Regions from separate parts of the Halomonas sp. C22 genome, predicted to be linked through region 2. Evidence: predicted binding sites of a transcription regulator. Region 2 holds the regulator's gene; each other region holds the start of a gene.
The links. The regulator sigma-54, encoded in region 2, starts transcription at its own class of promoters, with help from an activator protein. The targets are predictions, from matches to a motif close to TGGCACNNNNNTTGCTNT.
Positions count from the first base shown of each region.

Region 1: urtA (urea ABC transporter substrate-binding protein) is a predicted target of sigma-54. The motif match lies at 1,262-1,279, and genes of this name have one in related genera.
Region 3: speB (agmatinase) is a predicted target of sigma-54. The motif match lies at 1,445-1,462, and genes of this name have one in related genera.
Region 4: FEU76_RS03065 (sugar phosphorylase) is a predicted target of sigma-54. The motif match lies at 1,333-1,350, and genes of this name have one in related genera.

Region 1 covers NZ_VBVC01000002.1:568,798-570,999, reverse strand. The annotation lists gene FEU76_RS05965 (tripartite tricarboxylate transporter permease) at 1-1,024, shown strand, start outside; gene urtA (urea ABC transporter substrate-binding protein) at 1,366-2,202, shown strand, end outside.
Region 2 covers NZ_VBVC01000006.1:156,112-158,313, forward strand. The annotation lists gene ptsN (PTS IIA-like nitrogen regulatory protein PtsN) at 1-215, opposite strand, end outside; gene hpf (ribosome hibernation-promoting factor, HPF/YfiA family) at 220-528, opposite strand; gene FEU76_RS12930 (RNA polymerase factor sigma-54) at 626-2,041, opposite strand; gene lptB (LPS export ABC transporter ATP-binding protein) at 2,147-2,202, opposite strand, start outside.
Region 3 covers NZ_VBVC01000002.1:204,039-206,240, forward strand. The annotation lists gene FEU76_RS04200 (YjiH family protein) at 1-247, opposite strand, end outside; gene speB (agmatinase) at 385-1,335, opposite strand; gene FEU76_RS04210 (sigma-54 interaction domain-containing protein) at 1,630-2,202, shown strand, end outside.
Region 4 covers NZ_VBVC01000001.1:667,432-669,633, reverse strand. The annotation lists gene ribD (bifunctional diaminohydroxyphosphoribosylaminopyrimidine deaminase/5-amino-6-(5-phosphoribosylamino)uracil reductase RibD) at 1-605, opposite strand, end outside; gene nrdR (transcriptional regulator NrdR) at 605-1,102, opposite strand; gene FEU76_RS03065 (sugar phosphorylase) at 1,384-2,202, shown strand, end outside.

The DNA.
Region 1 (2,202 bases), on a different contig from region 2:
CTCGCTGTCGGACAAATCGCTGGTGAAGGGCCTGATTGCGGCGGTGATCGGCATCATGATCTCGATCGTCGGTATCGACATGCAAACCGGCACCGAGCGCTACACCTTTGGCTCGATTCAGCTGCTCGACGGCATCGACTTCCTGGTCGTGGCGCTGGGTATCTTCGCCCTGGCGGAAGTGTTCTACATGCTGCTGCGTGGGGGCGGTGGCAAGGAAGTACCGCGTAACGCCATCGGTTCGCTCAAGTTGAGCGGCAGTGAAGTGAAGCAAATTGCAGGCCCCATCAGCCGCAGCTCGGTGCTGGGCTTCTTTACCGGTGTACTGCCGGGGGCCGGTGCCACCATTGGTTCTTTCCTGGGCTACAGCATGGAAAAACGCCTGGCCAAGGATGGTGACACCTTCGGCAAGGGCAACATCAAGGGCGTGGCAGCTCCCGAAGCGGCCAACAACGCCGCCTGTACCGGCTCGTTCGTACCACTGCTGACCCTGGGGGTGCCTGGCTCGGGCACCACGGCGGTGCTGCTGGGGGCGCTGCTGGTCATGGGCGTGACGCCTGGCCCCATGATGCTGGAGCAGCGCCCGGACGTGTTCTGGGGGGTCATTGCCAGTATGTACATCGGTAATATTTTCCTGCTGGTACTCAACCTGCCGCTGATTCCGCTGATCGCCAAAATTCTCGATATGCCGCGTCCGCTGCTGCTCTCGATGATCCTGATCTTCTGCATGATCGGTGTTTACGGCATGAGCTTCAGCGTCTTCGACCTGCTGCTGCTGCTGGGCTTCGGTTTGATCGGCCTGGGCTTGCGGCTGTTCGGCTTCCCCACGGCGCCGCTGATTCTGGCGCTGATCCTGGGCAGCCTGATGGAAGAGTCCATGCGTCGCGCACTGCAGATTTCCGGCGGTGACTGGTCCATCTTCATCGACAAGCCCATTTCACTGTCACTGCTGATCATTGCGGCCCTGTCGTTGGGCATGCCGCTGCTGAAAAAGCGCCGCAAGCAGAAGGCCATGGCCGCCAAATAAGCGATTGTTGCGTGGTGTGATGGAGTGAGTTTTGGCGTTGTCAGCGCCCGGGGGAAACCCCGGGCGCTTTTTTGTGTGCGTGCACCCCTCTTTGGTGCAAGGCGCTTTGCTGGTGCATGACAACTGTGCATGGCGCCTCTCGGCTTGCCCTGAATTAGTGCGCCTGGCGCAATGCGGGTTTTTTTGAGTATCGCTAACTGTCTGATTGTCATTGTCTTAATAGGCTTTGATTCAATCTGGCGCACCCCTTGCTATGTGAAAGGTGGATTAGCCCACGGCGGGTGAATGCCCGCTCTACGCGCCTATAACAAGCCCCTTCCAAGGGGTGCAAGGAGGTTCAAGTGACCACATCGCAACGCAAGACACACCCTCGTACCCTTGGCCGTTTCGCCACGGCCGCCCTGGCTGCCGCCATCATGGGCGCCAGCGCTCAGGCCGTTGCCCAAGACAACGACCCGATCAAGGTAGGTATTCTGCACTCCCTCTCCGGCACCATGGCGATCAGCGAATCGACCCTGAAAGACACCGTCGAAATGCTCATCGACCAGCAGAACGAAGCCGGTGGCCTGTTGGGGCGTCAGTTGGAAGCCGTGGTGGTCGACCCCGCTTCCAACTGGCCGCTGTTTGCCGAGCGTGCCCGCGAGCTGCTGGCCCAGCATGAGGTAGACGTGGTGTTCGGTAACTGGACCTCGGTATCCCGCAAGGCGGTACTGCCGGTGTTCGAAGAGCTGAACGGCCTGCTGTTCTACCCGGTACAGTACGAAGGGGAAGAGTCTTCCGAGAACGTCTTCTACACCGGCGCGGCACCCAACCAGCAGGCCATTCCTGCGGTGGAGTACCTGATCAACGAAGTCGGGATCGAGCGTTTTGCGCTGATCGGCACCGACTACGTCTACCCGCGTACCACCAACCGGATTCTGGAAGCCTTCCTGAAGGATGAGCACGGGGTGGCCGAAGAAGACATCATGGTCAACTACACCCCGTTCGGCCATTCGGACTGGCAGAACATCGTCTCTGAAATCCGTCGTTTCGGTGAAGAGGGCAAACCCACGGCGGTGGTCTCCACCATCAACGGCGATGCCAACGTGCCGTTCTATCGTGAGCTGGCCAACCAGGGGATCGATGCTGCGGATATTCCCGTCATCGCCTTCTCGGTGGGTGAGCAGGAGCTGTCCGGT
Region 2 (2,202 bases):
TGAGGACTGCGTGCGTGGGGAATGGCCACGCCATTGCCGATGCCGGTACTGCCCAGCCGTTCACGGCCAATCAATCGACTGAAGACTTCCTGGCTATCCAGGCTGGGCGTGTTTTGAGCGATAAAGGTGCTGAAAAACTCCAGCACCCTTTTTTTGCTGCCCCCGGGCACGTCGTACAGCACGCGCTCCGGGGGGAGAATGGTTTCCAACGTCATCGGGTTAACGCACGCCAGCGCCTTGGGCGCGGGCTTGTGCTTTTTCCTTGTGTTTTACGAGCTGACGGTCGATTTTGTCCGCCAGGGCGTCAATGGCTGCGTACATGTCGTTGTCCAGCGCTTCGGCATGAAGGTCGGCTCCTGCTGCGTGCAGGGTGCAGGCGGCTTGCTGGCGCTCCTTTTCAACAGATAAGGTGACCTGGACGGTCGTGATGTTGTCGTAGTGACGTTCAACGCGTTCCAGCTTTTCGTTTACGTAGTCACGCAAGGCGTCAGTCAGTTCAACGTGATGACCAGTGATGTTTACTTGCATTGACGTGCTCCTTATCCATCGGACTGTACTTCGATTGTAACCCTTTTTGGGCCATTGCAAAGCCCTCGTCGAGAGTTTGTTGGGCGAGAGCGTTTAACTAGCGTAAACGACGGCGCTCACTCGACGAAGGTATACCCATCGACTCACGGTACTTGGCCACGGTGCGGCGGGCCACGGTAATGCCGCCCGCTTCCAGCAGGGTGACCAGACGGCTGTCGGAGAGTGGCTTGCCCGGAGGCTCGTCCTGAATCAGTTTCTTGATGCGTGCTCGAATGGCCGTGCTGGAATGGCTGTCGCCACCTTCCTGGCCGCTGACTTGGCTGGAGAAGAAGTACTTGAGCTCGAACACCCCGCGCGGGGTATGAATGTATTTCTGGGTAGTGACCCGCGAGATGGTCGATTCATGCATCTCCACCGCTTCGGCGATATCGGCCAGAATCAGCGGTTTCATGGCTTCTTCGCCATGCTCCAGAAAGCCGATCTGCCGAGCAATGATCTCGCGCCCCACGCGCAGCAGGGTGTCGTTGCGGCTCGAAAGGCTTTTGATCAGCCAGCGAGCCTCCTGGAGATGCTCTTTCAGAAACTGGTTGTCCTGGCTCTTGTCGGCGCGTTTGATCAGGCTGGCGTAGTCGGGCTGAATACGCAGTCGAGGCAGCGCTTCCGGGTTGAGTTCCAGGTGCCAGCCCTCGTGATCGTGGCGTACCACCAGATCTGGCGTGACATAGCTGTCGTCGGTGATGCCGTAGGCGCTTCCAGGCCTGGGGTCAAGGCTGCGAATTAAACGGATGACATCGTCCAACTGCTCGTCGTCGAGGCTCAGGCGTCGCTTTAGCAAGCGCATGTCGTCCTTGCCGAGAGCTTCGAGAAACTGGCGTACCAGGCGTTTGGCAGGCATCAGCAGCGGGGTGTCTTCGGGCAGCGAGGCCAGCTGCAGCATCAGGCACTCCCGCAGGTCACGGGCAAATACTCCGGTGGGTTCAAACTGCTGAAGGCGCAGCAGGGTGTTTTCGACCTCGCGCTGGCTCAGGCCGTCGTGGCCTTGTGCCTTGAGCCCCTCGCGAATGTCGTTGAGAGGCTGGGTCAGGTAGCCGTTGGCATCCAGCGCATCGATGAGGCTTTCGGCGATGGCATGTTCACGGGAGGAGAAGTCGGTCATGGCCAATTGCCAAAGCAGGTGACCGTGCAGGCTCTGCCCCGCCGCCTGACGCTCGAAGTCCGGGCCTTCGCTGCTGCCGCCCATGCTCCCCATGTCCTGGTACGTGTCGGACCAGTCGCTGTCTACGGAAAGCTCGCTGGGGATGCTGTCTGCCCACTCGGCTTCCTGAGGCTCGCTGACGGCCTGTTCGCCAAACTCATCTTCCTGCTCGAGCATGGGGTTGGCATCCAGCGCCTGCTGAATTTCTTGACGAAGGTCCAGCGTCGATAGCTGAAGCAGCGCAATGGCCTGCTGCAGCTGAGGTGTCATGGTCAGCTGTGTGCCGATGCGCAGTTGAAGAGAAGCTTTCATGACCATCTGAGAACCACTCGTTAATCAGAAAGCTCCACCCTAGAGCGACTCTCCGTTTGGTGCAAGTGCAATAAGCATGCCACTAAATAAAATGTCTTCGTGGGCCATTGTTTAAAGCCGGAAGTCGGCGCCCAGATAGACGTCGCGTACCTTCTGGTTATTGAGGA
Region 3 (2,202 bases), on a different contig from region 2:
CGTACAGTGTCACCATCACGGAAACGCACAGCACGCCTAGCGCAATGGAAGGCAGCGCCCCACCCAGCAGGGTCTGCAGGCCATCGGCCATCAGCCCCATGCCGATATTGACGGTCTCACCAAACTGAAAAGGGATCAGAAACAGCAGCACGCCGATCAGCGAAGGAATCAGAAACTTCAGCAGATGCGCGCGGGGTATCGACGTGGACGAAGCGGATGCTTCCGGCGTCGCTTTAGAGTGTGACATACGGTTCACCTATTGGATGTGATTATTGGAGGTGGGCTGGCGGCGTCCTGAAGGGGAGCACCACTCCCCTTCCTGTGTATTGTCATCCGCGCCTTGTCAGGTCGGCGCTTGGTGCAGGGCACTTTTGCAGGCAGCGCTTACGGGCGGCGTTGCGCTGCGGGCAGTACGCAGAGCATTTCATACAGCAGCGTGGCGCCCATCAGCGCCGTGTTGCCGCTGGGGTCGTACGGCGGCGACACCTCGACCAGATCCCCGCCCACGATGTTCAAGCCAGCGGCACCGCGCACGATTTCCAGCCCTTGGGCAGAGGTCAGCCCGCCCATTTCCACCGTGCCGGTACCGGGGGCGACCGAAGGGTCCAGACCATCGATGTCGAAACTGATGTACACCGGGGTATCGCCCATTTGCTCACGCACTTCAGCCATCAGTGGGGCCAGCGAGCGGTACCAGCACTCTTCGGCGGGCACTACGCGGAAACCCTGCTCGCGGCACCAGTCGAAATCTTCCGGGGCATAGCCGGTTCCACGCAGGCCGATTTGCACGACCTTGTCACGGGCCAGCAGCCCTTCCTCCTGGGCACGGCGGAACGGCGTGCCATGGGCAATGGGCTCACCGAACATGTGCTCGTTCACATCCGCATGGGCATCGATATGAATCAAGCCCACCGGGCCGTGCTTTTTGGCCATGGCGCGTAGAATCGGCAGCGTCAGCGTGTGCTCGCCCCCCAGCGTCAGAGGAATGCAGTCGTGCTTCAGCACGTCGTCGTAGAAGGCGGTGATGATGTCGACGCTTTTCGGCAGGTGAAAGGTGTTGATGGGCACGTCACCGATATCGGCGACCTGAAGCCGCTCGAAGGGAGCCGCCCCCGTGGCCATGTTGTAGGGGCGCAACATGCGCGACTCATCGCGAATCTGGCGTGGCCCCAGGCGGGTACCCGGGCGATTGGAGGTGCCGATATCCATGGGAATGCCGATGAACGCCGCGTCCAACCCTGCTGCGCTCTGTTGCGTGGGCAGGCGCATCATGGTGGCAGGGCCTGCAAAGCGCGGCATGGTGTTGCCGCCCAGCGGCTGATTGAATTCCGACATCGTTCTCTCCTTGGATTTATTGTGGCCAGCCTGACGGGCCTGGCGCTTCAGCGATTTATCCAGCTCATATCGCTCATGCATCATTGATGCACAGATCAATACACAGACCACTGCACAGACCATGCCAAGTCACCTGCGCTGATAAATAGGGAGGTTTACCGTCCCATCGATGCAAAAATGAATCGCAATGCCAATGAAACGATGCAAAAATGAATCAATGAGTCATATTTGCATTGCCCTGTTCATCCAACGATACAAAAGCGGCTGCGGTAGATGGTAGATAAGGAGGGACGCATGAGTGAAATCGACAGGCGCGTACTGCAAACCATCGTGGAAACCGCCAATGACCACTTCTTTATCGTCAGCGGCGACGGTCAGATTATGGATATCAGCCCCGGCGCCGAGGCGGTATACGGCGTATCACGGGAGGAGCTGCTTTCCAGCAGCGTTCAACAGCTCCAGGCCGCCGGTGTTCTGAAACCGTCCATCACCATGGAAGTCATCCGCACTCGCCAGCCCGCTCAGCTAATGCAAATCACCGGCACGGGCCGCCGCGTCATTGCCGAAGCCTACCCCGTGTTCGTCAACGGCAAGCTGGAGCGCATTGTCAGCCGCTCACGGGATTTGACCGACCTTCAGCTGCTGCAGGACGAATACGCTCTGCTGCAAAAACGTTTTAGTGAACACTTGAAACGCAGCCAGGCCGCCCCCGATGCCGAAGAGCAAGCGCTGGATGATGCGCTGGACCACCTTCAGGTCAGAAGCCATGTGATGCGGGAAATCGCCCTGTTGCTCAAGCGCGTGGCGCCATCGGATGCCAACGTGCTGATGCTGGGGGAGTCCGGCGTGGGCAAGACGGCCTTTGCC
Region 4 (2,202 bases), on a different contig from region 2:
CTGAGAATCGCGCTGGAGCGTGCTCGCAGGCGCTGCACCTGGGTGCGCGCCTGCGGGCCGGTGATCCACTGCGACTCCCCCGATCCCATGGCCGTTCGACCATCGAGGCTCATCGCCATTTTCAAGCGCACGAACGGTCGCCGTGACTGCATGCGCGACACGAACCCAGGATTGAGCGCCCGAGCATCCTGTTCCAGCAGGCCCACGTGGACTTCGATACCGGCAGCCTTCAAGTGGGCAATCCCCCGCCCACTCACTTGCGGATTGGGGTCTTCCATGGCCACCACCACGCGCCCTACGCCTGCATTGGCCAGCGCCACGGCACAGGGGCCGGTACGCCCGGTATGGGAACAGGGCTCCAGCGTCACATAGGCCGTGGCCCCCCGGGCCTGCTCCCCAGCGGCTGCCAACGCATGCACTTCGGCATGAGGCTCACCGGCGCGCAGATGGTAGCCTTCCCCCACCACCTGGCCCTCGGCCAAACGATCATAGCGAACGATGACGCACCCCACGCGAGGGTTGGGGTCCGTGGTATAGAGGCCCTGGCGAGCCAACTGCAAGGCGCGCGCCATGAACCCGTGGTCGGCAATCGAAAACAGGCTCATCACTTGGCCTCGGAAGAGGCGGCACCGGAGGAAACATCGTCACCCGGCTCTTGAGCCAACCGGTCGATTTCAGCCCGAAACTCTTCCAGATCCTGGAATTTGCGGTACACCGATGCAAAGCGAATGTACGCCACCTGATCCAGGCTACGCAGCGCCTTCATCACCGCCTCGCCCACTTCACGGGCATTCACCTCTCGGTCGCCTCGTGCCCGCAAGGTCTGACGGATACGCTCCACGGCCGCCTCGATGGCTTCGGCACTTACCGGCCGCTTTTCCAGCGCCCGCAACATGCCTGCCCGCAGCTTGGCTTCATTGAAGGTCTCCCGGGAGCCATCCGACTTCACCACCCTGGGCATGATCAGCTCTGCCGTTTCGTACGTCGTGAAGCGCTCGTGGCAGCTTGCACACTGGCGGCGACGACGCACCTGATCACCTTCTGCCACCAGGCGTGAGTCCGTCACTCGTGTATCGTTTGCACCACAAAAAGGACAATGCATGGCAGTCAACCTATTGTCGGTACGCACCTGCAAGTGCGCTCAGCGTGTCAGCCCATGGATACCCGCCAGACCAACGAGCCTCCTGGTATCCACTGTTTTGTAAGCTATTTTAAGATCCATCCAAGGATCGTTGGGTAAACCGTCCCATTACCGCTTGTCATGCCTGCAAAAGCGGCAGACGCATGACTTGTACGTCATTTCGCACACTATTCACCTATATTGTAACGATTTGGCACACAAGCTGCAGCGTTTGTCGAAGGTTGATTGAAAGGGAGGCATCCATGACGGCATTTGAGCTCAGGCTACAGCGTTACTTGACCCACCTGTACGGCGAGCGCGCAGGAGAGGTACAGCGACGCCTCGAACAGCACTTGGCCCACTTCCGGCCGCTACTCCCCTCTGCCCCCTCCACAGGCACGCCCAGCGACGGCGCACCAACATGGAGCGAAAAGGATCAGTGGGTCATTAGCTATGGTGACTCCATCGTGGCAGACGGCACGCCCCCACTGGGCGTACTGAACCACTTTCTGAAGCGCCACCTGGGGGAGACGATCAGCGGGGTGCATGTCCTGCCCTTTTTCCCCTGGAGCAGCGACGACGGTTTTTCGGTCATCCATTACCGGGAGGTCAACCCCGAACTGGGGGACTGGTCGCATATTCGTGACCTGGCCAGCCACTATGACGTGATGGGCGATCTGGTGCTCAACCATGTTTCCCGTGAATCGCTGTGGTTCGTGGATTATCTGACCGGCAGCCTGCCGGGGCGGGATTACTTTATCGAGGTGGACCCAGATACCGATGTTTCCCAGGTCACGCGGCCACGCAGCAGTCCGCTGCTCGTGCCTGTCTCCACCCGCCGGGGCACCCGCCACCTGTGGGCCACGTTTTCGGAAGACCAGATAGACCTGAATTTCGAGAACCCGGATGTCCTGCTGGAATTCGTCGGCATCCTGCTGTTTTACCTGCAGCAGGGAGTGCGAATCATCCGCCTCGATGCCGTGGCATTCCTATGGAAGCGGCTGGGCACGGCCTGTATTCACCTGCCCGAAACCCATACCGTGGTACGCCTGCTACGCGCCATCGTCGATGAGATCGCCCCC